3 regions of the Tardiphaga sp. 20_F10_N6_6 genome follow, and region 1 is predicted to be linked to each of the others. Evidence: riboswitches for the same ligand, from Rfam matches in the RefSeq annotation. Region 1 holds a riboswitch; each other region holds the start of a gene.
The links. Region 1 has a riboswitch for cobalamin ahead of AB7813_RS25630 (ribonucleoside-diphosphate reductase subunit alpha). Riboswitches for the same ligand answer to the same signal wherever they lie in the genome.
Positions count from the first base shown of each region.

Region 2: linked by a shared signal. The riboswitch ahead of AB7813_RS11695 (DUF1636 family protein) and the one ahead of AB7813_RS25630 (ribonucleoside-diphosphate reductase subunit alpha) in region 1 are both predicted to bind cobalamin.
Region 3: linked by a shared signal. The riboswitch ahead of metE (5-methyltetrahydropteroyltriglutamate--homocysteine S-methyltransferase) and the one ahead of AB7813_RS25630 (ribonucleoside-diphosphate reductase subunit alpha) in region 1 are both predicted to bind cobalamin.

Region 1 is NZ_CP197239.1:5,348,670-5,358,500, forward strand. It holds gene ybgF (tol-pal system protein YbgF) at 1-872, shown strand, start outside; gene tilS (tRNA lysidine(34) synthetase TilS) at 920-1,951, shown strand; gene ftsH (ATP-dependent zinc metalloprotease FtsH) at 2,185-4,101, shown strand; gene AB7813_RS25610 (glycosyltransferase family 87 protein) at 4,268-5,464, shown strand; gene AB7813_RS25615 (HD domain-containing protein) at 5,436-6,077, opposite strand; gene AB7813_RS25620 (GlxA family transcriptional regulator) at 6,244-7,209, shown strand; gene AB7813_RS25625 (hypothetical protein) at 7,216-7,401, opposite strand; cobalamin riboswitch at 7,591-7,805, shown strand; gene AB7813_RS25630 (ribonucleoside-diphosphate reductase subunit alpha) at 7,925-9,831, shown strand, end outside.
Region 2 is NZ_CP197239.1:2,393,847-2,403,677, reverse strand. It holds gene cobT (nicotinate-nucleotide--dimethylbenzimidazole phosphoribosyltransferase) at 1-1,015, opposite strand, end outside; cobalamin riboswitch at 1,115-1,305, shown strand; gene AB7813_RS11695 (DUF1636 family protein) at 1,415-1,864, shown strand; gene cobU (bifunctional adenosylcobinamide kinase/adenosylcobinamide-phosphate guanylyltransferase) at 1,861-2,391, shown strand; gene cobW (cobalamin biosynthesis protein CobW) at 2,392-3,405, shown strand; gene cobN (cobaltochelatase subunit CobN) at 3,421-7,143, shown strand; gene cobO (cob(I)yrinic acid a,c-diamide adenosyltransferase) at 7,140-7,766, shown strand; gene AB7813_RS11670 (cobyric acid synthase) at 7,939-9,426, shown strand; gene cbiB (adenosylcobinamide-phosphate synthase CbiB) at 9,399-9,831, opposite strand, start outside.
Region 3 is NZ_CP197239.1:660,518-670,348, forward strand. It holds gene tatC (twin-arginine translocase subunit TatC) at 1-43, shown strand, start outside; gene AB7813_RS03035 (hypothetical protein) at 121-432, shown strand; gene serS (serine--tRNA ligase) at 512-1,816, shown strand; gene AB7813_RS03045 (hypothetical protein) at 1,838-2,341, opposite strand; gene surE (5'/3'-nucleotidase SurE) at 2,597-3,364, shown strand; gene AB7813_RS03055 (response regulator) at 3,392-3,769, opposite strand; gene AB7813_RS03060 (protein-L-isoaspartate(D-aspartate) O-methyltransferase) at 4,062-4,712, shown strand; gene AB7813_RS03065 (peptidoglycan DD-metalloendopeptidase family protein) at 4,820-6,223, shown strand; cobalamin riboswitch at 6,392-6,603, shown strand; partial or broken gene metE (5-methyltetrahydropteroyltriglutamate--homocysteine S-methyltransferase) at 6,708-9,095, shown strand; gene AB7813_RS03075 (ATP-binding protein) at 9,142-9,831, opposite strand, start outside.

The DNA of each region.
Region 1 (9,831 bases):
GCTTGCAGATCGAGCGGTTGCAGAACCAGCTGCGGCAGCTCACCGGCCAGAACGAGGAGCTGCAATTCCGTAACCGCCAGCTCGAAGATCAGCTTCGGCAGCTGCAGGCCGGCGGCGCCTCGGCCGGTGCGCCTCCCGGTGCTGCCGGTGGCCGTCCCAATGTCGCTGCCGCCCCGGTCCAGCAGCCGCCGGTGCAGCAGGCGCCGCAGCCCGGTTACAATCAGCAACAGCCGCAGATCGCGGCGCCTGCACCAATTGCTCAGGATCCCGCGCCGGCTCCTCGCGCTGGCCGTCGTAACGATGCGTTCGATCCCAATGCGAACCCCAATGCGCCGGGCGTGCCGCGCGCGCTGGGTGGCGGGCAGCAGCCGATGCCCGCAAACGCGCCGGTCGGTGCACAGGGCGGTCGTGGGGCCGGCGAGCCGCTCCCGCTGGGTAATGCCGCCCCGGCCGGAGCAGCGCCAGCACTGACGACCTTACCGCCGGGCGCGACCCCGAAGGACGAGTTCGATCTCGGCATCGGCTATATGCAGCGTCGTGATTACGCGCTGGCCGAAGAGACCATGCGCAACTTCGCCCAGAAATATCCTGGTGATCCAATGATTGCGGATTCGCAGTATTGGCTCGGCGAGAGCTTCTTCCAGCGCCAGAAATATCGCGATGCCGCCGAGATATTCCTGGGCGTGACCACGAAGTACGACACTTCCGCCAAGGCGCCTGATGCGTTGCTGCGGCTTGGCCAGTCGCTGGCCGCGCTGAAGGAAAAGGAAGCAGCTTGTGCCGCCTTCGGTGAAGTGACACGGAAATATCCCCGCGCCTCGGCTGGCGTGAAACAGGGCGTGGACCGCGAGCAAAAACGCGTTAAGTGCTAGGTAATCGCCCCGGACGATGAGCCGGGTCGCAACCGGTTCCGACGCGCATGTCCGACGACGACCAGTCGCCGATTTCGGCCCAGATGGCGAAACAGCTATTCGCTGACTGGGCGTCCGCGCCAGCATTGGTCCTGGCCGTGTCCGGTGGTCCTGATTCCGTCGCCCTGATGTGGCTCGCCGCGCGTTGGCGGCGTGCGTTCAAACGCGGCCCCGACCTTATTGCCGTGACCATCGACCATGGTTTACGACCTGAAGCGGCCCGCGAGGCCCGCGACGTGAAGCGGCTCGCGGCATCTCTCGATATTCCTCACCGCACCCTCCGTTGGACTGGTGCCAAGCCGAGAACCGGACTGCCTGCTGCAGCCCGCGAGGCGCGCTATCTGCTGCTGGCCAAGGCCGCGCGCAGCGTCGGAGCATTCCATGTACTGACTGCGCATACCCGCGACGATCAGGCCGAGACCCTGCTGATGCGGATGGCGCGGGGCAGCGGCATCGCCGGCCTCGCGGGCATGGCGCGGTTGACCGAGCGTGACGGCATCCAGCTCGCGCGTCCCTTTTTGCACATCGCGAAAGTGCAACTTGTTGCCACGCTGACCAAAGCGAAAATCGACTTCGTGACCGATCCGAGTAACGCAGATCCGAACTACACCCGTCCGCGGCTGAGGGCTCTGATGCCGGCGCTAGTGTCCGAGGGCTTCGATTCGCGCAACCTCGCCCGGCTGGCAACGCGGCTGCGGCGTGCCGATGCGGCGCTGGAACTGATGGTCGACGGGGCAGAGCGGTTTCTGGCGCTGCACAGCCCGGGCAAGATGCCTGAAGCCATCGATGCGGGAGCATTTGCGGGGCTGGCGGAGGAAATTCGCGTTCGATTGTTGCTGCGGATGATCGATCAGGTCGGGCACGAAGGGCCGGCCGAGCTCGGCAAGGTCGAAACGCTTGTATTCGCCATCGTTAAGGCCACGCGATCGGGCGGGAAAGGTACTCTGCTGAAGCAGACGCTCGCCGGTGCCATGATCACGCTGACGCAGGACCGCCTGAGAATCGTTCCGGCGCCGCCCAGGCGTCGCCGCGCCGATTGAGTGCAAAGACCTACCAGTGGCCCCACAGTACCTTAACCACCGTGGGAAAACCCTGTCAGCACTGCCATTATTTGAACCGGAAATGCGCGTAGATGCGTTAAATAGTCCATCCCAGTTCCCTTGGCAGCGCCCTCGGTCGCACCTAGATTGTATCCGACCGACCCAGGGTGAACCCTTGTGGCGACTCACAAGGGAATAAGGCCGCGATTTCGCGCGGCGACGAAGGAAGATCGATGAACGCGAACCTGCGCAATTTTGCCCTCTGGGTCATTATCGTTTTGTTGCTGCTCGCGCTGTTCACGCTTTTCCAGAATCCTGGTCAGCGCACCGCCTCGCAGGACATTTCGTTCTCGCAGCTCCTCACCGAAGTTGATCAAAATCACGTCCGCGATGTCGTAATCCAGGGTCCCGAGATTCACGGCACCTTCACCAACGGCTCCAGCTTCCAGACCTATGCCCCGAGCGACCCGACCCTGATCAAGCGTCTCTATGACGCCAAGGTCTCGATCACCGCCAAGGCTCCGGGCGACAACGTGCCGTGGTTCGTGTCGCTGCTCGTCTCATGGCTGCCGTTCATCGCGCTGATCGGCGTGTGGATCTTCCTGTCGCGCCAGATGCAGGGCGGCGCCGGCAAGGCGATGGGCTTCGGCAAGTCGCGCGCCAAGATGCTGACGGAAGCGCATGGCCGCGTCACCTTCGAGGACGTCGCCGGTGTCGATGAGGCCAAGCAGGACCTGCAGGAAATCGTCGAATTCCTGCGCGACCCCGGCAAGTATCAGCGCCTCGGCGGACGTATCCCGCGCGGCGTGCTGCTGGTTGGCCCTCCCGGCACCGGTAAGACGCTGATCGCGCGTGCGGTCGCGGGCGAAGCCAATGTGCCGTTCTTCACCATTTCGGGTTCGGACTTCGTCGAAATGTTCGTCGGCGTCGGCGCATCCCGTGTGCGTGACATGTTCGAGCAGGCCAAGAAGAATGCGCCCTGCATCATCTTCATCGACGAAATCGACGCCGTCGGTCGTCATCGTGGCGCCGGTCTCGGCGGCGGCAATGACGAGCGCGAACAGACCCTCAACCAGTTGCTGGTCGAGATGGACGGCTTCGAGGCCAATGAAGGCGTGATCCTGATCGCCGCCACCAACCGTCCGGACGTGCTGGATCCCGCGCTGCTGCGTCCCGGCCGTTTCGACCGTCAGGTCGTGGTGCCAAATCCGGACGTTGTCGGTCGCGAGCAGATCCTCAAGGTCCATGTCCGCAAGGTGCCGCTGGCGCCGGATATCAATCTCAAGACGATCGCACGCGGCACGCCCGGTTTCTCCGGCGCTGATCTGATGAACCTCGTCAACGAGGCCGCACTGACTGCCGCGCGCCGTAACAAGCGCATGGTGACGCAGAGCGAGTTCGAAGAGGCCAAGGACAAGGTGATGATGGGCGCCGAGCGCAAGTCGCTGGTGATGTCCGAGGAAGAGAAGATGCTGACGGCCTATCACGAAGGCGGTCACGCCATCGTCGGCCTCAACGTCATCGCAACCGACCCGATCCACAAGGCGACTATCATTCCGCGCGGCCGTGCGCTCGGCATGGTCATGCAGCTGCCGGAACGGGACAAGATGTCGATGTCCCTGGAGCAGATGACCTCGCGCCTCGCCATCATGATGGGTGGCCGCGTTGCTGAAGAATTGATCTTCGGCCGCAACAAGGTCACCTCGGGTGCGTCCTCCGATATCGAGCAGGCCACGCGGCTGGCTCGCATGATGGTGACGCGCTGGGGCCTGTCGGAAGAACTCGGTACGGTGTCGTATGGCGAGAACAACGACGAGGTCTTCCTCGGCATGCAGATGAACCGCACCCAGGCGGTCTCGGAATCCACGGCGCAGAAGATCGACTCCGAAGTGAAGCGTCTGGTCGCCGAAGGCTATGACGAAGCGACCAAGATCCTCACCGAGAAGCGCGATGACCTCGAAACGCTGGCCAAGGGCTTGCTGGAATTCGAAACCCTCTCGGGCGACGAGATCACGGATTTGCTGAACGGCAAGAAGCCGAACCGCGAGTCGGTGCTGGAGCCGTCGGGCCCGCGTACCTCGGCTGTGCCTCCCGCTGGCAAGCCGCGCCCGCGTCCGGACGGTGGCCTGGAGCCGCAGCCGCAGGCGTAAAGTCGACACACGTAAACATGCAAAACGCGGCCGAAAGGCCGCGTTTTATTATTATCTGTAGCTCGAATGGAGCGAGGCCCGATTCGGCGACCACGTTCCACTTAAACCTTCCTCAAACTTCCCTCGGCACTGTCGCCCGGCGCCCTTGATGCGCATTGGGGACCGTATGCCAGCGCCGCTCACGATGACTTCGATACCCGAGCGTGGCGCAATTCCGCCGGTGCTGCTGATTGTCTGCACGATCCTGACGATGCTGCATCTCGCCTTCTTCCCGACCTTCTACGGTCGCGGCTGGATCTACGAGGGTGGCCTCGGCTCGCCCACCGACTTCGTCAATGTCTGGTCTGCCGGGCGATTGGTGCTCGATGGTCATCCGGCCTGGGCTTATGACTGGGACATCCAGAAAAAGGTCCAGATTGCGGTTCTCGGTCAGAGCTATCCCGGCAATTTCGCCTGGCATTATCCGCCGCCGTTCCTGTTCATCGCGGCACTGCTCGCAAAGCTGCCTTATGCTGTAGCTTTTGCCGGCTGGGCTGCGGTCAGCTTCGTGCCGTATCTGGCGGCGATGCGTGCGATCATCGGTCGTCCCTTCGGTCTTTTATTGGCTGCGGCTTTTCCGGTGGTGATGACCAACGGCCTTGTCGGGCAGAATGGATTTCTGACCGCGGCGCTGATCGGCGGCATGCTGGTGCTGCTGCCGACGCGGCCGATCCTGTCGGGAATCTGTCTGGGTCTGCTCAGCTACAAGCCGCAATATGGTTTCCTGTTTCCGCTGATGCTGATCGCAGCGTCGCAATGGAAGGCGTTTGTCAGCGCAGGCATCACCACCGTGCTGCTGGCCGCGGTGTCGTGGCTCGCTTTCGGCACCGAGAGCTGGCAGGCGTTTATTCACTGGATGCCGATGTTCTCGCAGGCCTTCCTCACCGAAGGCCGCGCGCCATGGGGCAAGATGCAGAGCATCTTTGCCCTGGTGCGCTATTTCGACGGCAGCGAGCCGCTGGCCTGGACGTTTCAGTGGATCATGATCGGCGCTGTCGTGATCGTGCTGGTCCCGCTGTGGCGCAGCAGTGTGCGCTACGAGTTGAAAGCCGCTGCGCTGGCAGTCGGTGCGTTGCTCACAACGCCCTACCTTTTCCTGTACGACGTGATGGTGCTTGCGATTGCCGTCGGCTTCATCGCCCGTATCGGTCTCGCGGAAGGCTTTCGCCGTCACGAACTGTCGGTGCTCGGCCTAGCTGCTGTGCTCCTGATCGCCTATCCGTTCCTCGGCGCTCCCACGGGCTTTGGCGCAACGCTGCTGGTGGCAGCGTTGATCGCCATGCGCGTGCGGGAGTCTATTCGCTCCACGCCGAGTTCAGGATGATGCTGCAGAAATTCCCGCGTTTGTAGGTGGGGTCGCGGAGGTCGAGCACGTCAGCCTTCACGTTGCCAAAGGTCGTGTCCGGCTTGTGGATCGTCCCCGCAGCGAACGCATCGATGATCCCGTTCTTGAAGTCATGGCCACGCGGATGGCACGTGCACACTTCGTGGCGCTGGTGTTCGGTGAAGGCCTCATACTCCAGACCCAAGACGTCCATCTCGACGCCTGCGGTCACCAGCGCGACGACAGGCCGTTTGTGCTTGGGAATGCTCGGTGTCGTGTGAAGCGCTATGGCGTCCCAGACATCGTCGATGTCGCGCTCATCGATCCTGTGGCTGCGCAGAAAGTCTGCGGCAGCATTTGCGCCATCGACTTCGAAGCGCTCCTCCTTGCTCGCATAGGGCGCCTGCAGGCCCATGTCGTGAAACATCGCGCCGACATAAAGTAACTCGGAATCGACTTTGAGACCCTTGCGCTGTCCGGCGAGCGCGCCGAACAGGAAAACCCGATTGGAATGATGATACAGAAGATCGCTTTCGGTATCGCGCACAAGCTGATCTACCTGGCGGGCGAGGGCGCTGTCGGGCACTTTGATGCCGGCAATCGTTTTGCTCATGGGATGCTCCTTGCAGGGTTGTTGTGATGCGTCCGTTGTCGCCGGCGGGCGGTGTCCTCGCAATCACGCCGCGCCCTGCAAAGCTGCCATTCGCCCGTGATTTCCTGCGGGAAGGCGACTATCTGTTCCGTAACGCTTGGGTTCACTGCCATCGATGGAATGAAGCATCACCATGAAGACCGTTGCTCTTGCGATCTTTCCGGGCGTCCAGTCGTTGGACGTAGCCGGTCCGCTTGATGTGTTCATGGAGGCCAATGGCTTCGTCGCTCCGGGCGACGGCTACGACATCACACTTGTCGCTGCAGACTGCGCGCCGCTGCGTGCATCGAACGGCCTGCGGATATCTGCCGATCTGGCGTTCAGTGATGCGAACAAACCCTGGGATCTGGTTCTGGTGGCCGGCGGGCCTGGGCTGCCGACGGCAGAGGCTGACCCGCAGCTTACAGAGTGGCTGACCAATGCGGCGCTCCAGGCGGGGCGTTACGGTTCGGTGTGCACCGGGGCATTCGCGCTCGGCCATGCAGGCCTGCTCGACGGCAAGACGGTGACGACGCACTGGCAGAATGCGCCGCTATTGGCGTTGCGGTTCCCCAAAGCGCATGTGGAGTTCGATCGCATCTATAGTCGTGACGGCGCGCTGGTGACGTCGGCCGGCGTCACCGCAGGGATCGATCTCGGTCTCGCACTGGTCCAGGAAGATCATGGCGCGGACGTTGCGTTGGCCGTGGCCAAGCGTCTGGTCGTGGTAGCGCAGCGCCAGGGTGGCCAGTCGCAATTCAGTCCCTATCTGGTACCGCCGGCCGAGCCGGATTCACCGATTGCGCGAGTTCATGCCCATGTGATGGCCCATCTGCGTGACACGCACAGCGTGGATGAACTGGCCGATGTGGCGGGCATGAGCGCGCGGACCTTCGCGCGGGTATTCAAGCTCGAAACAAAGATGACGCCGGCAGATTTTGTCGAGGGCGCCAGGATCGACACGGCGCGTAACCGTCTCGAAGGCAGCGATCTGCCGCTCAAGGTCGTGGCCTATGAATCCGGTTTCACCACCGCCGAACATATGCGTCAGGTCTTCGTGCGACGGCTGGGCCTGACGCCCAGCCAGTATCGGGCCAGCTTTCGCGCGGTCTGATTCTGCTCAGGCGAGTTGCAGCGAAGAAATCGGATCGCTCGCAGGAAAGCTGTCCATCAGCGCTTCGTTCAGCATCTCGTCGAGGCGGCGCCGGGCGATCTGATCCGTCGTCTCGAACGCCGTGAGCGCACCGGCTCGCTCTACGAAAGCGTTGAAGTTGATCCTTTCAGTGGTCGTCATCAGGTCGCGCATCGCATCCTCCATCGGTTGATCACGATGTTCTGCGCTTCGCGGTGCTCGGCGGCAACGAATCGCATCGTGCAGAAACCGCCAACGACCCCGCGGTTTCCGCCACGCAAGCGGTTGTCCACTGAACCAACAGCCCTACCGAATTTGTTGCGTTCGGCGCCAATGCCCGCTTGACACTTCGCCGCGGGTCACACCAAATATAGACGTCACGGTCCGCCATGTCGCAAGACTTGGTGGCTAAGAGGGAAGCCGGTAAAGACGCTGTTTTGCGTCATATTCCGGCGCTGCCCCCGCAACTGTAAGCAGTGAGTCTGTTTCGATCGAAGTCACTGATGCGCAAGCATCGGGAAGGCTGAAACAGACATTGACCTGCAAGCCAGGAGACCTGCCGCGACACCAGAACGTCCATGGGCGGGGTGTCCCAGCGGTCGCTTGCAGGCAATGCCGGCGGATCTCCGCCGTGTATTTTGCAGCGTCCTTTCGGCCCCAGCCCCCATTGCTTGATGCATCACACGGGGTCTTGCCGATGCCTACTTCATCTTCTGTTTTGTCCAACGGACGCGATGCGGCTCATGCGCCGCTGATTCAATTGTCGCCGGAAACGCTCGCTGCGCCTGCGCGCGAACCCTCGATGCAGATCATCCGGCGCAACGGCACGGTGTCGCCCTTCGACGGCAGCAAGATTTCCGTCGCGATGACGAAGGCCTTTCTGGCCGTCGAGGGCCACACGGCAGCGGCGTCGCGCCGCGTCCATGAGGCGGTGGAACAACTGACCGGCGAAGTCGTGGCGACGCTGACTCGCCGCGTCGGTGAAGGCCGCACCTTCCATATCGAGGACGTCCAGGATCAGGTCGAACTGGCGCTGATGCGCAGCGAGCACCACAAAGTGGCCCGCGCCTATGTGCTGTACCGCGAGGAGCGCGCTCGCACCCGCGCCGAAGAACTGGCCGCCAGGCCGGCGCTCGTCTCCACCGCACCGGTGCTGCATGTCACGCTCGCCAACGGCACGCGCGCACCGCTCGATTCGGCGCGTCTCGCGCTGATCGTCAACGAGGCCTGCGCCGGCCTGGACGGCGTCGATGCCGCGCCCGTGCTCGAGGAAACCCGCCGCAATCTCTATGACGGCATCGCGCTGGACGAACTGGCGCTGGCCGGCATCATGGCCGCGCGCACGCTGGTGGAGCAGGAGCCGAATTACACCTTCGTCAGCGCCCGCCTGCTGCTCGACAAACTGCGCACCGAAGTCCTGTCCTTTGTCGGGGGCTCGCCGACCCACGCGTCGCAGGCCGACATGACCACGCGCTACGCCGAATATTTCGGCGCCTATATCAAGACCGGCATTGCGGCCGAGCTGCTCGATCCCGAACTCGCGCGCTTCGATCTCAAGCGAATCTCGGCAGCGCTGAAACCGGAGGGTGATCTCCAGTTTCAGTTCCTGGGCCTGCAAACGCTCTATGACCGGTACTTCCTGCATGTGCAGGGCAATCGGATCGAACTGCCGCAGGCGTTCTTCATGCGCGTTGCCATGGGCCTCGCGCTGCGCGAGATCGACCGCGAAGCCCGCGCCATCGAATTCTACAATCTGTTGTCGTCGTTCGACTTCATGGCCTCGACGCCGACGTTGTTCAATTCGGGTACGCGGCGGCCGCAGCTGTCGTCCTGCTTCCTCACCACGGTGGCGGACGATCTCGACGGCATCTTCAAGTCGGTGAAGGACAACGCACTGCTGGCGAAATATTCCGGCGGTCTCGGCAATGACTGGACCCGCGTGCGCGGTCTCGGCGCGCATATCAAGGGTACCAATGGCGAGAGCCAGGGCGTGGTGCCATTCCTCAAGGTCGCCAACGATACGGCCATCGCCGTCAACCAGGGCGGCAAGCGCAAGGGTGCGGTCTGCGCCTATCTGGAAACCTGGCACATCGACATCGAGGAGTTTCTCGATCTCCGCAAGAACACCGGCGACGACCGCCGTCGCACCCACGACATGAACACGGCCAACTGGGTGCCGGATCTTTTCATGCAGCGCGTCGAAGCCGACGGCGAATGGACGCTGTTCTCGCCGGACGAAACGCCTGAGCTGCACGATCTCTATGGCAAGCCGTTTGCCGAGCGCTATGCGGCCTATGAGGAGAAGGCTGCGCGAGGCGAGATCCGCGTATTCAAGAAAGTGCGCGCGACCGACCTGTGGCGCCGCATGCTGACCATGGTGTTCGAGACCGGCCATCCCTGGATCACCTTCAAGGATCCCTGCAACCTGCGCTCGCCGCAGCAGCATGCCGGCGTGATCCATTCATCGAATCTCTGCACGGAGATCACGCTGAACACCTCGGACGACGAAGTGGCGGTCTGCAATCTCGGCTCCGTCAACCTGCTCAATCATATCGGCAAGGATGGTCTCGACCACGCGCAGCTCAAGCGTACCGTGACCACGGC
Region 2 (9,831 bases), 3.0 Mb from region 1:
CGGTCAGCATGCGCGCGGCAGCACGGACCAGCGGCACCGCAAGCAGCGCGCCGGTGCCTTCACCGAGCCGCAAGCCGAGATCGAGTAGCGGCTGGGCATCGAGCGCATTGAGCACCATGTCGTGGCCGCGTTCAGCCGAACGATGTGCGAAGACGCAGTAGCCGCGTGCAGCCGGGCACAGACGAACGGCGAGCAGTGCCGCGGCGCTGGAGATGAAGCCGTCGATGATCACCGGCCGCCGTTGCGAAGCTGCGCCGAGGATCGCTCCGGCCATGCCAGCGATTTCCAATCCGCCGAATTGGGCCAGCACATCCAGTGGCGCAGTTGCGTCGCTGCGCGCTGCCGCCTTCGTGATCGCCGCGCGCTTGCGCGCCATGCCGGCATCATCCTGCCCGGCGCCAACGCCGATACAATCATCCAGGGGTGCCGGTGCGAGTCGATGAACCACCAGTGCCGAGGAGGCCGTGTTGCCAATTCCCATCTCGCCGAGCGCGATGATGTCTGCGCCGGCCTTGATCTCACCGACGGCGATTCTGAAGCCGCGCGTCAGCGCATCCGTCGCGTGCTCTGCCGTCATCGCTGGCTCGCGCGCGGCATTCGCCGTACCCACGCGAACCTTTGCATCGACCAGCTTCGGGTGCACCGGCAGCTCGGCGGCGACGCCGATGTCGATCACGCGCACACCGATGTCATTGGCCGCGGCGAAAGCATTGGCCGTGGCGCGGCCGGCCAGATAGGTCATCACCATCGCGACCGTGACCGCCGACGGATATTGCGACACGCCTTCGGCTACGAGTCCGTGATCCCCCGCGAAGACCAGCAGCACGGCATTGTCGCCGCGGGGCTCGCCCGGATGCCGGATCATGCCGAGCTGCAGCGCCAGGTCCTCGATTCTCCCCAGCGATCCCGGCGGTTTGGCCTTGCCGTCGATGACGGCGCGGATGCCTGCCGCGATCTGCGGATCAACAGGCGCAATGGCGGGCGGCTGCCACAAGGACTGGGAATAAGCGGGCATAGGGTTCCTTTTCGCGGCCTAACTGACGCAAGACGACCTACAAGGTCAACAGGTCCGGGCGACAGTCCGTCGGCGCGGTTGACCCCGGCGCACCCGGCAGATAGCGTCTTTTGCGATGGTCCTTCCGCGTGGAAGGTGAATAGGGAAGCCGGTTTGAGGCCGGCGCTGCCCCCGCAACTGTAAGCGACGAGCCCGCGCCGGTGCCACTGGGAATTCTTCAGAATTCTTGGGAAGGCGGCAACAGGCTATGACTCGCAAGCCAGGAGACCTGCCATCACGAACTGTGCTTTGGAGGCGTCGTCGGGGCGGGGTGCACCGGACGGGAGCGAACCGACGGCCATGCTGTCGGCGCGATCCAACAAAGCTCGTAGGCCCGTGAGGGCATGAACTGAGCATGTGATGGATCACGACAGCGCCGATATCTCTGGCGAACAAATTTCGGTCGAACCGCCGCGCCCTGTGCCGGCTGGTCCCGTTGTCGTGAGCGTGTGCATCAGCTGCAAGGCTGCCGAAACCGGCACGATCGTCGGGCCGGACATGTTCGATGCCGTGAAGGCCGCGCTCGGCAATGGGGATGCTACTGTGATAGTGCGTCCGGTGCAGTGTCTCAGCGTCTGCAAACGGCCGGCGACGGTCGCGGTGACGAGTCCCGATGGCTACACGTTCCTGTTCGGCGATCTGCAGACCGACAGCGGCAGCGCGGCGCTGGTGTCTTTCGTGGAGTCCTATCAGAAGGCCGACTACGGTCTTGTACCGTGGCGGGAACGCGCCGAGGTGTTGCGCAAGGGTATGGTCGCGCGCGTGCCGCCATTGCGCTGGTCACCCGAAGACGGACGTGCTCCGAAATGACCGCGGCCTCCACCACGTTGGTGCTGGGCGGCGCGCGCTCCGGCAAGTCGTCCTTCGCCGAGAAACTGGTCGATGGTATAGGCCTGACGAAAATCTATCTGGCCACGGCAACGGCCGGCGATGACGAGATGCACGCCCGCATCGCGCAGCATCGCAGGCAGCGCGGAGAAAGCTGGATCACCTTGGAAGAGCCGCTGGCGCTTGTCGATGCGCTGACGCGCGAGGCGACGGTGGGGCGCGTCGTGCTGGTGGATTGCCTGACACTGTGGCTGTCGAACCTGATGTTGGCCGAGCGCGATCCAGAGATTGAAGCGAAGCGCCTCGTGCGTTTTCTCGATGTCTCGCGCTATCCGATCGTGTTCGTGTCCAACGAAGTCGGCCTCGGTCTCGTGCCGGAGACGCCACTCGGACGCGCTTTTCGCGATGCGCAGGGGCGGCTCAACCAAATCATCGCGGCCGCCGTGCCGAATGTTGCTTTCATTGCCGCCGGGCTTCCGCTCTGGCTCAAGCGTTCCCAGGAGAATTGAATGTCCCGCGTTCCCGTCACCGTCCTCACCGGATTTCTCGGCGCCGGCAAGACCACGCTGCTGCGCTCGCTGCTGACCCAGGCCGATGGCCGCCGCATCGCCGTGATCGTCAATGAGTTCGGCGATGCCGGTTTCGATGGCGGTCTGGTCGAGGAATGCGCGGCAAAAGCCTGTGCGCCCGGCGATATCGTCGAGCTTACCAATGGCTGCATCTGCTGCACCGTCGCCGACGACTTCGTGCCGACCATGGATAAGCTGCTGTCGCGCGAGCGTCCGCTCGATGCCATCGTCATCGAGACCTCCGGCCTCGCGCTGCCGCAGCCGCTGTTGAAGGCCTTTGCCTGGCCGGCGGTGAAGACTCGCGCCACTGTCGATGGCGTCGTCACTGTCGTCGACGCACTGGCGCTCTCTGAAGGCCGTGTCACGCTGGACGAAGACGCTGTTGCCGAACAGCGCGCCAAGGACGAAGGCATCGAACACGACGACCCAATCGAGGAAGTGTTCGAGGACCAGCTCGCTTGCGCTGATCTGGTGGTTTTGTCGAAGAGCGATCTCGTCGCTCCGGAAAAACTCGCCGAGATTGAGACCAAGCTCAAAGCCGTGCTGCGTCCCGGCGTGAGCATCGTGCGCTCCAAGGGCGATCTCGCGCCATCGGTGCTGATCGGCCTCAATGCCGCCGCCGAGGACGATATGGCTGCCCGCGTCGGTCATCACGGCGAGGAAGAAGAACACGACCATGACGACTTCGACAGCATCGTCGTCAAACCCACCGCTGCTGCGAGCATCGACGCGATGCGTGCACGCATCAGTGACGCGCTTGGCCTCGACGGCGTGCTGCGCGTGAAGGGTCATGCACGCATTACGGACAAGCCCGCGCCGATCGTGGTGCAGGCCGTCGGCGCTCGCGTTGAACTCGCCTTCGCCCGGCCAGACGTGATGCAGGCCGAGCATCTGGTGGTCATCGGCCTCAAGGGATTCGACGGCGACGCCGTGCGAAAGGCACTCGCCGGGTAACGCAGGTTCACCCGCATGCATCTGAAGCTCGATACCTCCGGCAGCATTGACGACGGCGACGTCGCCCGCGATCTCGGGCAGGACACCGCCGATATCGTCGTGCTGTCGGCGGCGGACAGCGATCTGGCGGCGTTCGGCGCCGCACATGCGATGCTGCCGGGCGACTTTCCCAGCGTGCGCTTCACCAACATGCTGGCGCTCGGTCATCCCGCGTCGGTCGATCTCTATGTCGAGCGCACGCTGGCTGAGGCGAAGATCGTGGTGCTGCGCATGCTCGGCGGTATCAGCTATTGGCCGCATGGCGTCGAAAGCCTGCGCAGCGATGCGCTGAGCCGCGGCGCCAAATTCGCCTGCCTGCCCGGCGAGATGGACTGGAATGCCGAGCTGGCCGCGCACGGCACTGTCAGCAGCGATGAAACGCACGCGCTGTGGCGCTATTGCAGCGAGGGCGGCGTCGACAACGCGCAGCTGGCACTGCGCTATGCCGCACATCTGATCGGCCATGGTGAGGAGCCGCCTGTTGCGCGGCCGATGCCTTCGGCCGGCTTCTGGCCGGGTGAACCCGCGGGGGATAACCGGCCGAATGCGATTGTGATCTTCTACCGCGCACTGGTGGCCGGCGGCGATACTGCGGCAATTGATGCATTACGTCTGTCGCTCGACGCGCGCGGCCTCAACACCGTCTGCCTCTATGTGACCAGCCTGAAGGATGAGCGCTCCGCGGCTTTCCTGCGCGCCGCGCTTGCGGCCTATCCGCCCGATATCATCATTAACGCGACGGCCTTCGCCACTGCGACCGCGCATGACGATGCCGGCGTGTTGTCGGCGTCAGGCTGTCCGATTCTGCAGGTCGCGCAGGCCGGCATCTCGCGCGCCAGCTGGGAAGCCTCTACTCGCGGCCTGACGCCGCGCGATCTGGCGATGCATGTGGTGTTGCCGGAAGTCGATGGCCGCATCTTCGCCAACGCCATCGCCTTCAAGGAACGTGGCGCCAGCGACGGCGGCTTTGCGCCGACAACATTGCAGCCGGTGCAGGATCGGATTGATGCGACCGCCGATCTGGCGCGCGCCTGGGTGCGCTTGCGCCGCGCTGCGGCGTGCGAACGTCGCGTCGCGCTGATCCTTGCGAACTATCCAAATCGCGATGGTCGTCTCGCCAATGGCGTCGGCCTCGATACGCCGCAGAGCCTGATCGATGTGATCGCCGCGATGTGCGAAGCCGGCTACGGCACTGGTGACGCACCTGACACGACGACCGCCATGATGCAGCTGTTGCAACAAGGTCCAACGAATGCGCTTGCCGGTCGCGCCGAGCGAAGCGGTGGCGTGACTTGGCCGTTAGCTGATTATAACGCGGCCTTTGCGACGCTGCCGACCAATGTGCGGCTTGCTATTGAGTCACGCTGGGGCAAAGCTGAGAACGATCCGCATGTGGTCGATGGTGCCTTCCGTCTCGGCCTGCATCGTTTCGGCAATATCACCGTCGGTGTGCAGCCGGCACGCGGTTACAATATCGATCCCAAGAGCACCTATCACGACCCCGATCTGGTACCGCCGCATCACTATCTCGCATTTTATCTCTGGCTGCGCCGTGGCTTTGACACCCATGCAGTGGTGCATCTCGGCAAACACGGCAATCTCGAATGGCTGCCGGGGAAAAGCGCCGGTCTGTCGGCCGATTGTCTGCCCGATGCCGTACTCGGTCCGCTGCCGCATCTCTATCCGTTCATCGTCAACGATCCCGGCGAGGGTATTCAGGCCAAGCGCCGCACCTCCGCCGTGATCATCGATCACCTAACGCCACCGATGACGCGGGCCGAATTGCACGACGATCTGGCGCGGCTGGAGAACTTGGTCGACGAATATGCCATGGCGACCGATCTCGATCCCAAGCGCGCTGCCGTGATCGCCGAAGACATCCTGTCGCTCGCCCGCGCGCAGCAGATTGATGCCGACGTCAATGTCACCCGCGACACGCCGACGGGCGAGGCGCTGCGCGCGCTCGACGCCCATCTGTGCGATCTCAAGGAAATGCAGATCCGCGACGGATTGCACATCTTTGGCCGCGTGCCCGAGGACGCGCAGCGCAATGATCTCCTTGTGTCCATCGCGCGCCTACCGCGCTCGGACATCAAGCCGCAGGATGCGTCACTGCATCGCGCACTAGCTGCCGATCTCGGGCTTGGTGCGTTCGATCCGCTCACCCGCGATATGGCCAATGATTATCTCGGCCCGCGCCCCGGCGTTCTTGCCGATGTCAGCGATGCAGTGTGGCGCACCACAGGTGACACCGTCGAACGGATCGAAGGGCTGGCGCTGCAATTGGTCTCCGGCGAGCTGCCCTGCGATCCCACCTGGACGCGCGCCACCGATGTGCTCGGCTGGATCACTACGAAACTGCGACCCGCCATCGATGCCTGCGGTGGCGCGGAGACGGCCGCATTCCTCGGAGGACTCGACGGTCAATTCGTGCGGCCTGGCCCGTCTGGCGCGCCGACGCGCGGGCGCCCCGATGTGCTGCCGACCGGACGTAACTTCTTCGCCGTCGACGTCCGCGCGGTGCCGACGCCATCAGCCTGGCGCATCGGACAGCTGGCGGCCGAACGGCTGGTTGAGAGCTATTGGCAGGAGGCCGGCGAATGGCCGCGCGCGATTGCGCTGTCGGCCTGGGGCACGGCCAATATGCGCACCGGCGGTGACGATGTCGCGCAGGCATTGGCGCTGATCGGCGCACGGCCGTTGTGGGAGGAAACCTCGGGCCGCGTCACGGGCTTTGCGATCACTCCGCTGTCGGAACTGAAACGCCCACGCGTGGATGTGACCTTCCGTGTCTCCGGCCTGTTCCGCGATGCGTTCCCGACCCAGATGGACATCATCGGCTCTGCTGTGAGCGCGGTGGCCGAGCTCGATGAGCCCGATGAGGCCAATCCCATCGCGGCCAATGTCCGCGCCCGCACCCGCACGCTCGAAGCCGGCGGCATGACCTGCGAGATTGCGCGCCGACAGGCCACGCGCCGTGTGTTCGGCTCCAAGCCCGGCGCCTATGGCGCGGGGCTGCAGGCGCTGATGGATGAAGGCGGCTGGAGCAATCGTGCCGACATTTCCGAGGTCTATCTCGATTGGGGCGGCTATGCCTATGGCGGTGGAACCGATGGCGAGGACGTGCGAGGCGAATTCGCCGAACGGCTGAGGGGCGTCGATCTCGTCGCGCAGGCGCAGGACAATCGCGAGCACGACATTCTGGATTCCGACGACTATTACCAGTTCATCGGCGGCCTCGCGGCGACGGTGCAGGCGCTGCGTGGCTCGGCGCCGCGCATCGCCCATATCGATACGTCGCGCCCCGAAGCGCCGATTGCCCGGCCGCTGGCGCATGAGATCTCGCGGGTGGTGCGCGGCCGCGGCGCCAATCCGAAATGGATCGCCGGCGTGATGCGTCATGGCTACAAAGGCGCATTCGAGATCGCGGCCACGGTTGATTATCTGTTCGGTTTCGCGGCCTCCACAAATGCAGTCGCCAATCACCATTTCGATCAGCTGTTCGCCTCCTATCTGGAAAATGACGAGGTTCGCAGCTTTATGGCGTCTGCCAATCCCGCGGCGCTGCGCGAGACGGCTGCGCGTTTTGCCGAAGCCATCCGCCGGGATCTGTGGACGCCGCGCTCCAATCGCGCGGCCGATCTGATCGCCGAACTTCTGCCGCAGGCACACAAAGAGATCGCAAAGGAAATCGCATGACCGAACTGGCCCGCGACGATGAAGAAAATGCCCGCCACAAGATCAAGGCGGCCAAGCACAAGGCCGCTAAGGACAAAATCATGGCGACCAAGGTCGGCGAGAAAGGCCTGTTGATCGTCCATACCGGAACCGGCAAGGGCAAGACCTCGGCAGCGCTGGGCATGGTGTTCCGCCATATCGGTCATGGCTATCCCGTCGGCATTGTGCAGTTCACCAAGTCGCCGGAATGGGACACTGGCGAAGCGCGGCTGCTGAAGACCTTCCCGGATCTCGTCACGCTGCACATTATGGGCGAGGGCTTCACCTGGATCACGCAGGACCGCGAACGCGACATTGCTGCCGCGACCGCGGGCTGGGAGCGCGCCAAGGAGATGATCCGCGATGACCGCCATCGTCTGGTGCTGCTCGACGAACTGAACATCGTGCTGCGCTACGACTATCTCGACCTCAATGAAGTCCTGACCTTCCTGCGCGACGAGAAGCCGGCCGACAAGCACGTGGTCATCACCGGCCGGAACGCCAAGCCCGAGCTGATCGAGATGGCCGATCTGGTTACCGAGATGACGCTGATCAAGCATCCGTTCCGCGCCGGCATCAAAGGTCAGAAGGGCATCGAGTTTTGAACCTTGAGCACGCAGGACCTCTCCATCTGTCATCCCCGCGAAGGCGGGGATCCATAGCCCCTGTCGGAGCAATGGAAACGGCAGAGCAGTTGCTGCGGCGATCACTTATCTCTGATGTGTTTATGGATCCCCGCCTTCGCGGGGATGACATGCTGAGAGGCTGGAGCGCAGCATGAACCTCACCACGCCCGCGTTGATGATCCAGGCGACCGGCTCCAATGCCGGGAAGTCGACGATTGTCGCTGGCCTCGCGCGGGCACTGGTGCGGCGTGGCTTGAAGGTGGCACCGTTCAAGCCGCAGAACATGTCGAACAATGCTGCTGTCGCGGTCGATGGCGGCGAGATCGGCCGCGCGCAGGCGGTGCAGGCGCGGGCCGCCAGGTTGCCGCCAAGTGTCCACATGAATCCGGTGCTGCTGAAGCCGGAGACGGACACCGGCGCCCAGGTGATCGTTCAGGGCAAGCGCTGGGGCACGCTGCGGGCGAAGAACTATCTGGAGAAGAAAGCTGCACTCCTACCGGCGGTGCTTGAAAGTTTCTCGCTGCTGGCCGATCAGGCGGACATCGTCCTCATCGAGGGTGCCGGCAGCCCGGCCGAGATCAATCTGCGCGCCGGCGACATCGCCAATATGGGTTTTGCTGCCGCGGCCAACATTCCCGTAGTGCTCGCCGGCGACATCGATCGCGGCGGCGTCATTGCGAGCCTCGCCGGCACGCATCTGGTGCTGGAGCCGGAAGAACGTGCGCGCATCCACGGCTTCATCGTCAACAAGTTTCGCGGCGATCCCAGCCTGTTCGACAACGGCCTCAGGGCGATCACGCGGCTGACGGGGTGGCCATCCATCGGTGTGTTGCCCTGGCTGCCGCAGGCGGCGTTCCTGCCCGCCGAAGACGCCGTCGATCTCGATCGCACCCATGCCTCGTCATCGACCCGCATCATCGCCGTGCCGGTGCTGGCGCGGATCGCCAATTTCGACGATCTCGATCCGCTTGGCATGGAGCCCGGCGTGAAGCTTGTCTTCATCAGGCCGGGCGAAGCCATTCCGGGCAATGCCGACGTGATCATCATTCCCGGCAGTAAATCTACTATCGGCGATCTCGCCTTCCTGCGTGCGCAGGGCTGGGACATCGACATCAAGGCGCATGTGCGCCGCGGTGGTCATGTGCTCGGCCTGTGCGGAGGCTACCAGATGCTCGGCCGTACGATCGCCGATCCCGATGGCGTCGATGGTTCACCAGGCACTGTGGAAGGGCTCGGCCTGCTCGATATCGCGACGCTGATGAGCGCGGATAAATCCACGACGCTGGTCACCGGTACGCATTGTGCGACTGGCGCCGCAATCGAAGGCTACGAAATTCATCTCGGTCGCAGCGAGGGTGACGACTGCGCGCGGCCGCTGCTGATGATCGATGGACGACCTGATGGTGCTGCGTCCGTCGATGGACGGGTGCAGGGCACTTATGTCCATGGGCTGTTCACCGGCGATAGCTTCCGCAAGGCATGGCTGGCCAATCTCGGCATTGCCTCGTCTCTGGCCTATGATGCGCAGATTGAAGCCGCGCTCGATGCGCTCGCTGACCATTGCGAAAAGCATCTCGATATCGATCGGCTGATCGAGATTGCCCGCAGCCGTCACAGCAGCAGCGCCAGCGCAGCATAGATCGCCGCCTGCAGGACGCAGGCTGCGACGAACACGTGAAGTGCCCGGCCGATGTCGTCAGGCGCTGCGGTTCGGCCTTCGGCATTGAGATAGGGATCGTTGACGGCGCCCTCGGCATAGACGCGCGGTCCAGCGATCGCGATTCCGAGCGCGCCAGCCATGGCGCTTTCCGGCCAGCCGGCATTGGGCGAACGATGCTTGGAAGCGTCGCGCATCATGATCTTCAATGACGCGATGATTGATCCGCGTGACACTGGCGCGGCAAGCGCGACCAATATTCCCGACAAGCGCGCCGGGATCAGGTTGACGAGATCGTCGAGCCGCGCTGCAGCCCAGCCGAAATCGATATAGCGCGTGCTGCGATGGCCGATCATGGAGTCGGCCGTGTTGATGGCCTTGTAGGCG
Region 3 (9,831 bases), 4.7 Mb from region 1:
GGCTGCGGCGGGGACCGGCACGGACGTGACGCCGGCGGAGTAGGCGCCTACGTGTTCTTGTAATTGCAATTGTGCCAATCTACCTTAAGTTGTGCAGCTGGCGCTGCTACGGAGGTGATTGTGGCCTTTGCATTTGATACACTCGGCTATTCCAAGCGGCTCCGCGAAGCCGGGGTAGCGAACAATCAGGCCGAGGCTCATGCCGAAGCGGCACGGGATTTCATCATGACCGAGCTTGTCACGAAATCCGATCTCTTCGCTGTTAAGTCCGATCTGGACGCGCGATTGTTGGCGACGCGCAACGATTTGCAGGCAGCCATGGAGACTCAGACGCTTCGTCTTACAGTGCGCTTGGGTGGCATCGTCGTTACCGCAGTGAGTGTCGCCGTCGCCTGCATTGGAATACTTGCGTTTCTGCTGCGAGCGCACTAACGGGGCGATCGCGCCATTTCATGTTCCAAATGTCAGCTATTCGGGGTACTCAGAGCCGCTTTCGCTCAGGAATCCCGTCATGCACGACATTAAATCGATCCGCGACAATCCCGAAGCTTTCGACGCTGCGCTGAAGCGGCGGGGGCTGGCGCCGCTGTCGGCATCGCTGCTGGCGATTGATGAGGCGCGCCGGACCGCGATCCTTGCGTCCGAGCAGGCGCAAGCCCGGCGCAACGCGGCATCGAAGGAAATCGGCGAGGCCAAGAAGACCAAGGACGAGGCGCGCGCCAACGCGCTGATGGCTGAGGTCACCGAGCTCAAGACGACGATGCCGGCGATGGAAGCCGCGGTGAAGAACGCCGAGGATAAGCTCAAGGTCGCGCTTGCCGAAATCCCGAACCTGCCGCTCGACGACGTGCCTGAGGGGGTCGACGAACACGGCAATGTCGAGCGTCATCACTTCGGCGCCAGGCGCAACTACGCGTTCACGCCGAAAGCTCATTACGATATCGGCGAAGCCTTGGGCTTCATGGATTTCGAGGCCGCGGCCAAACTCTCGGGCGCACGCTTCGTCGTGCTTAAGAAAGGCCTTGCACGGCTGGAGCGTGCCATCGGGCAGTTCATGCTCGATCTGCATACGAATGAGCATGGCTACACGGAAGTGAACCCACCGCTCTTGGTTCGCGACGATGCGATGTTTGGCACTGCGCAGCTTCCGAAGTTTCGCGATGATCAATTCGCCGCCGGTGCGATCGGTAGTGAAGGGCAGGGTTACTGGCTGATCCCGACCGCCGAAGTCCCGCTGACGAATCTCGTCCGTGAATCCATCCTTGACGAAAAAGAGCTGCCGCTGCGTATGACGGCGCTGACGCCGTGCTTCCGCGCCGAGGCTGGTGCTGCCGGCCGCGATACGCGTGGCATGATCCGCCAGCACCAGTTTACCAAGGTCGAATTGGTTTCGATCACCACGCCTGAGGAAAGCAAGAACGAGCATGAGCGCATGCTGTCCTGCGCCGAGGAAGTGCTGCGCCGGCTTGGCCTGCATTACCGCGTGATGACGCTGTGTACTGGCGACATGGGTTTTGCTGCGCAGAAGACCTACGACATCGAGGTCTGGATGCCGGGCCAGGGCGACGGCGGTGCTTACCGCGAGATTTCGTCCTGTTCGGTCTGCGGCGATTTCCAGGCGCGGCGCATGGATGCGCGCTCGCGCGGGCCGGATGGCAAACCGCGCTTCGTGCACACTCTGAATGGTTCGGGCACCGCCGTCGGTCGCGCGCTGATCGCCGTGATGGAAAACTATCAGCAGGAAGATGGCTCGATTGCCGTGCCGGATGTGCTGCAGCATTATATGGGCGGGCTTAAAGTCGTCCAAGCCGGCTAGGCGTCGTCGCGCGCCAGCCGCTCACGCGCGGCTGGCCGTCACCAGCGCACATTTGGCTTTCTCGGCTTTTATGTTGACAAAGCCCATATGCGTCATCGGAAACGCCTTGCGGCTTTTCGTGCTGACGGTCTCCGCGATGACGCGGCGACGCTCCGTCACATAACGCCCATCCCGGCTGCGGAAGGCACAGGCGATTTCGAGGTCCTTGACCGGATAGTCGTTGGCGTTGCGCACGGTGAACGTCATCAGCGCCCTGGAACCGAGGCCGCCGCGGCGAAACGATTGGCGGGAGAGGCTGAGACGGTTGAGCTCCGCGGCGTCGGGGACGCTGACGAGTTGTGAAGACGTGGGTTTGGCAAAGTCCTCCTCACTCAACTCGTCGGGCATAGTTGCCAGTACCGCCGTATTGAGGGTGAGATCGGGCTTGGTCTCGGCCAATCTGGGAAGCAGCAGCCACCCCGTCAGGGCGACAACCGCGATCGCCGGCAATCCGATGATCAACACCCGTTCGAGCTGTTTCGCCATCTCCGTCGCCCTGTGGGGCGCTGCGACCAAGGCCATCCGGGTCGAGCGCGCATGCTTCAGACGCAACTGGCACACACCTACCTAAGTTAAAAATCCCGACGACGCCGAAATGTTCCGGCTCACGGGAAAAATCGCCTTCGAGACAGCCTCGGCAGCGCACGAGTAGCGCCCAAAATGGGGGTGGCAAAAGCGGGCACATGCTGGCAAAAACCGGTGCCGGCCAGCGGCCCTCCCGATCGAAAAGGCACCTCACGAATGCGCATTCTCTGCACCAATGACGACGGCATTCACGCCCCCGGCCTGAAGATCATCGAGCAGATCGCCAAGGAATTGTCCGACGACGTCTGGGTGGTGGCGCCCGAGCTCGATCAATCCGGTGTGTCGCATTCATTGTCGCTGAACGATCCGTTGCGACTGCGCGAAGTCGGCCCGCGGCACTATGCCGTGCGCGGCACGCCGACCGACTGCGTCATCATGGGCGCGCGTCATATCCTGAAGGACAAGCAGCCAGATCTCGTATTGTCCGGCGTCAACAAGGGCCGCAACGTCGCCGAGGACGTGGTCTATTCCGGTACCATCGCCGGTGCGCTCGAGGGCACCATTCTCGGCATTCCGTCGGTGGCGTTGAGCCAGGAATTCTCGATGGAAACGCGTCACAACCCGCAATGGGAGACCGCGTTGAAATATGGGCCGGACGTGCTGCGCAAGGTCATCAAGGCGAGCGTGCCGAAGAACACCGTCATCAACGTCAACTTCCCGGCCTGCGCGGCCGACGAGGTGAAAGGTGTCGTCGTCACCCGGCAGGGCAAGCGTAATCAGGGCTTTCTGCGCGTCGATGAGCGGCGCGATGGCCGCAACAATCCGTATTTCTGGATCGGTTTCGAGCGCATCGTCGCCGCGGAAGCCCCGCTGGAGGGTACCGATCTCGCAGCGCTTGCTGCGCGCTATGTCTCGGTCACGCCGCTGCGTCTCGATCGCACGGATGATGTATTCTCCGAAGCGCTGACCAAGGCGCTTGGCTGAGAGTTCGAAATAGGCGAGTGGGCTCGCCTAGACCGCGACGCCCTTGAGCGTCGTTGACAGCACCTGCGCCAGCGTTTCCATCTGGAACGGCTTCTGCAGCGTCGGGCGGTCACGAAATTCTTCCGGCAGGCCTTGCGCGCCGTAGCCAGTCGCGAAGATGAACGGGCGGTTGCGCGATGCGATCACTTCCGCGACCGGCGAAATCACCTTGCCGTTGACGTTGACGTCGAGGATCGCAATGTCGAACTTGGCAGACCCAGCCAGCTTGATCGCTTCGTTGATGTCACCGGCTTCGGCGGCTACGCTGTAGCCGAGTTCCTCGAGCATATCGGCGACCATCATGCGGATCATGACCTCGTCTTCGACCAGGAAGACGGAGCCGCCCGGCGGGTTCGTTGCAGTCATGGCCGGTTTCCTTGCCCCAATCCTCTGAACAAAATCGCAAATTCCCGGGTTGAACGCAATCTCGACGCATTGCCATTTTCGTGACCCAAAGACGCATGTCGCGTGTTCGGTACCAGATAGAGCAAGATCAGGATTTCAGCGCCCCGCCCATAACAGGCTGGTATGTTGCTGGTTCCGCGCGCGGAACAATAAAAGTTGTCGTTAGGCTATCCCGGTTCCGATCGCAGAAATACATCAATCTATCTTTGCTAGATCGAGAGTGTTTCTAACCTGTGCTGCGTGAGGCATTTCCATGATTACCGTCGGACAGCCGCCCGAACAGATGACGTTTCAGCTTGGTCTGCGGCGCCGTGGGATCAGCGATCGGCTGGTGCTGCGCGCAATGGAGGATATTCCGCGTGATCGCTTCGTCGAGCCGAACGATCGCGCCCACGCCTGGCGCGATACGGCCTTGGCCATTGCCTGCGGTCAGACCATCAGCCAGCCCTTCGTGGTGGCCTATATGACCGAACAGCTGCAATTGAATGCTGGTCACCGTGTGCTCGAGGTCGGCACGGGATCGGGCTACCAGGCCGCGATCCTGTCAAAGCTCGTCCGCGACGTGCTCAGCATCGAGCGCTATCGCACGCTGGCCGACGCCGCCCGGACCCGGTTGGAGGCACTCGGCCTCCACAATATCGAGGTCATGCTCGGCGACGGCCTCAACCCGGCTGCCAATTTGGGATCGTTTGACCGGATCGTCGTGACCGCCGCAGTGGAGGAGGTGCCGGTGGCGCTGACCGATCGGCTTGAGGAGGGGGGTATTCTGCTTGCGCCGGTTGGTCCTCATAATGGCGTCCAGACCCTGGTCCGGATCCGCAAAACCGGGGATGGATTGGAGCGAAAGGAGCTCGTGGATGTACGTTTCGTGCCTGCACTTCCGGGCATCGCGCGCGAACTCTGAAAAAAGTTCGTGAACGGCTGTCACGTGTTGGTCGCAAGGTTAAAGGCTTGGTAACGGAGACGGTGTTTACTCAATTCAGTTGTTTGTTGCGTATGAGTGAGTAACCAATGTCCAGCGTTGTCGAGTTGCTTTACTCGCGCCGCGCTCCGCAGGTCGCGGTGCTGGCGCTGATGTCTATCGGTTTTGCCGGCTGCAGCGCCGACATGCAGACACGGCTATCTCAGAATCCAAATTTTGACTCAGGTCAGTCCCGTGGCTTTGGCTGGCAAGGCGAAACCACCGGCTCGGTGCCGCAGCGAGCACCGCGCGCGCCGGTCGAGCGCCAGGAGCTGCCGCAGTATCAGCGCCCGGCCTATAATCCGCAGCCGCAGTATCAATCGCAGGCTTTGCCGCCGCCGATCTCGGCGCCGCAGTCCTATCCGACAGCTCGTCCGGTTGCGTCGGCTGCACCCGTCAGCGGGGGCGGCAACGGTATGTATACGCCGCCGCCCGCACGTGCGCCGATCGAAACCACCGGCTCCACGGCGCCGCGCTCGGTTGCAGCGACCAATGGCCTTGCCCGTGATGGCGGCACCTCGATCATCGTCGGCACCAGCGACACGCTCGACGGTCTGGCGAAGCGCTACAACGTCTCGTCGGCCGCGATCCTGCAGGCCAATGGCTACAAGGGTCCGCGCGCGCTGTCGCCCGGCCAGTCGCTGATCATTCCGCGCCAGGGCGCTGCGGCAACTCCGGCCGTTGCCGCTGCTGCGAGCAAACCTGCCGTCGGCGCATCGACCATGCATTTCGTCAATCGCGGCGATACGCTGATGAGCATCTCGCGCCGGAACAACGTGCCGGTCGCCGAACTCGCGCGCGCCAATGGTCTGGCGCCGACTGCCCAATTGAAGCTTGGCTCCAAGATCACGGTACCCGGCGCGCGTACGGCCAATGCAGCTCCTGCAGCAGCGCCGCTCGCTGCGCCCGTCGCAGCCGTGACGGCCGCTCCGGCTGGCGCGGTCACGTCCGCTGCCGTGGCCCGTGTTGCTTCTGCCGAGCCCGCACAGAAGGCCCGTCTGGCAAGTGCCACGACGACGCCTGAAGAAACCACGCCGGAATCGCCGACTAAAGCCGCTGACGCAACCGGCGCTTTGCCGACGTTCCGTTGGCCGGTGCGCGGCCGCGTGGTCACAGGCTACGGCGCCAAGACCAATGGCAAATCAAATGACGGCATTAATGTCGCCGTGCCGGAAGGCACGCCGATCAAGGCAGCCGAAGATGGCGTCGTTGCCTATTCCGGCAACGAGCTGAAGGGCTACGGCAATCTGGTTCTCGTTCGTCACTCCAACGGTTACGTCACCGCATATGCCCATGCGAGTGAGCTGATGGTGAAACGTGGTGAGACCATCAAGCGCGGTCAGGTGATCGGCAAGTCCGGCCAGTCCGGCGAAGTCACTTCGCCGCAGCTTCACTTCGAGATCCGCAAGGGCTCGTCGCCGGTCGATCCGCTGCAATTCCTCAACGGCGCATAAGCGCAGTCCACGAAGTGTAGTTAGCATTTGAGCAAGCCCGGCCTCGTGCCGGGCTTGATGCGTTTGATCTCGGGGCTACGGCCCACTCCAGCTCCGGAATCTTCAACGCGCTGCCGCGAGTGGGCAGCTTGCGCACGCAAGCTCGGTTGACTGCCGCGCGATGTTGCCCATATGTGAGGATGTCGTGGTTCTTCGGGAAGATTTGCCCGAAGCTAAGAGGGAAGCCGGTGAGGCGTTAAGCCAAGGCCGGAGCTGCCCCCGCAACTGTAAGCGGTGAGCCGCTGTCCATTAAAGTCACTGAGACCCGCAAAGGTTTTGGGAAGGCCGGACAGCAGCATTGACCCGCGAGCCAGGAGACCTGCCTCGACAACATAAACGTCCTCGGGCGGGGTGTCCCGGTGGTGCGGTTGCGATTCCGCGACTGCCGTCGTGGAATCCAGACGTGTCACTTTGGCCTTTTGCCCCCAATCATTGGGGTTAAGCCATGTCTACTGTGTCAAAGTCTACTTCTTCAAAGTCTTCTGCCAAATCTACGTCCTCCCTTCCTGTTGCTACATTGGGAACGCCACGGATCGGTCCGCGGCGTGAGCTCAAGATGGCGCTGGAAAGCTATTGGTCCGGTGCAATCGACGAGAATGCGCTGATCGATGTCGGCGTCGGGCTGCGTGCCGCAAATTGGGCGCGTCAGAAGTCGCTCGGGATCACGGTCATGCCGTCGAACGACTTCTCCTTCTACGATCAGGTGCTCGATACCAGCGTCATGGTAGGCGCCATTCCCAAAGTCTATGGCTGGAAGGGCGGAGACGTTTCCTTCGCGACCTATTTTGCCATGGCGCGTGGATCACAAGGCGCTGGGCATGACGAGGCCTGCACGCACGGCTCTCATGCGCAAGACACGTCGCAAGGCGTACCAGCACAGGAGATGACCAAGTGGTTTGATACCAACTATCATTTCATGGTGCCTGAGCTGGTGCAGGATCAGACCTTCGGTCTCGCATCGCGCAAGCCGATCAAGGAGTACGAAGAGGCGAGATCGCTCGGCTATCAGACGCGGCCTGTGCTGGTCGGCCCTGTGACCTATCTGAAGCTGGCCAAGAGTGCGGATGCGTCATTCGATCCGCTGACGCTGCTCGATCGATTACTGCCTGTTTATGTCGAGGTGCTCGGGGAATTGGCCGACAGAGGCGCAGAATGGGTGCAACTGGATGAGCCATGTCTGGTGCTCGATCTTGACGCGCCGGCCCGGTAGGCGCTGCAGCGGACCTACGCCGCCTTTGCAGAAGCGGTCCCGCAGCTCAGGATCATGCTGAACACTTACTTTGGCGAACTTAGCGACAACCTCGATCTGGCCCTGTCGCTCCCCGTCGCCGGGCTTCATCTCGATCTGGTTCGGGCACCCGATCAGTTCGACGAAGTCGCTGCGAAGGCGCCGAAGGATCTGGTCCTCTCGCTCGGCGTGATCGATGGACGTAATATCTGGCGGTCCGATCTGTCCAGCCTGCTCGATGGTCTGGAGCCCATGGTCGATCTCCTGGGGAGGGATCGCGTTGAGCTCGCGCCGTCCTGTTCGCTGCTACATGTGCCGATCGATCTCAGCCTTGAGACTGATCTCGATCCGGACGTCAAAAGCTGGCTGGCTTTTTCGATCCAGAAGATGGAAGAGCTGGCCGCACTTGGAGCAGCGCTGGCTGGCAGCCGCGCTGATGTCGCTGCAACGCTTGTCGCGTCGGATGCCGCGGCGGCTGCGCGACTGGCATCGTCGAAGATCCACGATCTTGCGGTCGCCAAACGCGTCGCCTCTGTTGACGCGACAATGCGTCGTCGAGGCAGTGACTTTGCCACGCGCGCTGCCGAACAGCATCGACGCTTCAAACTGCCGGCATTCCCGACAACGACCATCGGCTCGTTTCCGCAGACCGCGGAAGTGAGAAACGCACGCGGAGCCCATGTCAGGGGTACACTCAGCGATGCCGCCTACAAGACGTTCCTGCAGAACCAGACGGCGAGGGCGGTTCGCTGGCAGGAGAATATTGGTCTCGACGTGCTGGTGCATGGCGAGTTCGAGCGCAACGACATGGTGCAGTATTTTGGTGAGCAACTTTCCGGCTTCGCCTTCACCAAGCATGGCTGGGTGCAATCCTATGGCTCCCGCTATGTACGGCCTCCTGTCTTGTTTGGAGACGTGTCCCGGCCGCATCCCATGACCGTCGAATGGTGGCACTATTCGCAGTCGCTCACCGACCGGCCGATGAAGGCAATGCTGACAGGGCCTGTCACAATCCTGAACTGGTCGTTCGTGCGCGATGACATTCCCCGCGAGGTGGCGTGCCGGCAGATCGCGCTCGCGATACGCGATGAGGTGGCTGATCTTGAAAAGGCTGGCGCCGGCATGATCCAGATCGACGAAGCGGCACTGCGCGAAGGGCTTCCGCTGCGCAAATCGGAATGGAAGTCCTATCTCGATTGGGCCGTGGAGAGCTTCCACATCTGTTCGTCGGGCGTGCGTGATGACACGCAGATCCATACGCATATGTGCTACTCGGAGTTCAACGACATCATCGATGCGATCGGTGCCATGGACGCCGACGTGATCTCCATCGAAACGTCACGATCGAAGATGGAGCTGCTCGATGCGTTCAGGACTTACAAGTATCCAAACGAGATAGGTCCCGGGGTCTATGACATCCACTCGCCGCGGGTGCCTGAAACGCGCGACATGGTCGATTTGCTCAAGCTTGCACGGCAGCGGCTGGCGGACTCCCAGCTCTGGATCAATCCCGATTGTGGACTGAAAACCCGCAAATGGGAGGAGGTGCGGCCTGCGCTCGTGAATATGGTCGCGGCGGCACGTGAGTTGCGAAGCCTCGCCTAGGCGAGTCGAATGCCGCCCCGTTGTCATGACGGGGCGGCATTTGCCTTTACTTTGTGGCCAGCTTCACGCCGAGACGGCCGGCGAGCTCCTGCACGAACTGCCAAGCCACGCGACCTGAGCGCGAGCCACGGGTGGTCGACCATTCCAATGCGTCTCGCTCCAGCTCGGCGGCGTCGGTCTTGATGCTGTAATGGCTGCAATAGCCGCGCACCATGTCGAGATATTCGTCCTGGCTGCATTTGTGGAAGCCGAGCCAGAGGCCGAAACGATCTGACAGCGACACCTTTTCCTCGACGGCTTCGCCGGGATTGATCGCGGTCGAGCGTTCGTTCTCGATCATCTCGCGCGCCAGAAGATGGCGGCGGTTCGAGGTCGCATAGAGGATGACGTTGTCCGGCCGGCCTTCGATGCCGCCTTCCAATACGGCTTTCAGCGATTTGTAGGACGCATCGTTGCCGTCGAAAGAAAGGTCGTCGCAGAACACGATGAAATAGAAATCCGAGGCACGGATCTGTTCCATCAGCGCCGGCAGGCTCTCGATGTCCTCGCGATGGATCTCGACCAGCTTGAGGCGGCCGGCGACGGACTTGCTGGCATTGACCGAGGCATGCGCGGCCTTGACCAGCGACGACTTGCCCATGCCGCGCGCGCCCCACAGCAGCGCATTATTGGCCGGCAGGCCGTTGGCGAAACGCCGGGTGTTCTCGATCAGGGTGTCGACCTGCTGATTGATGCC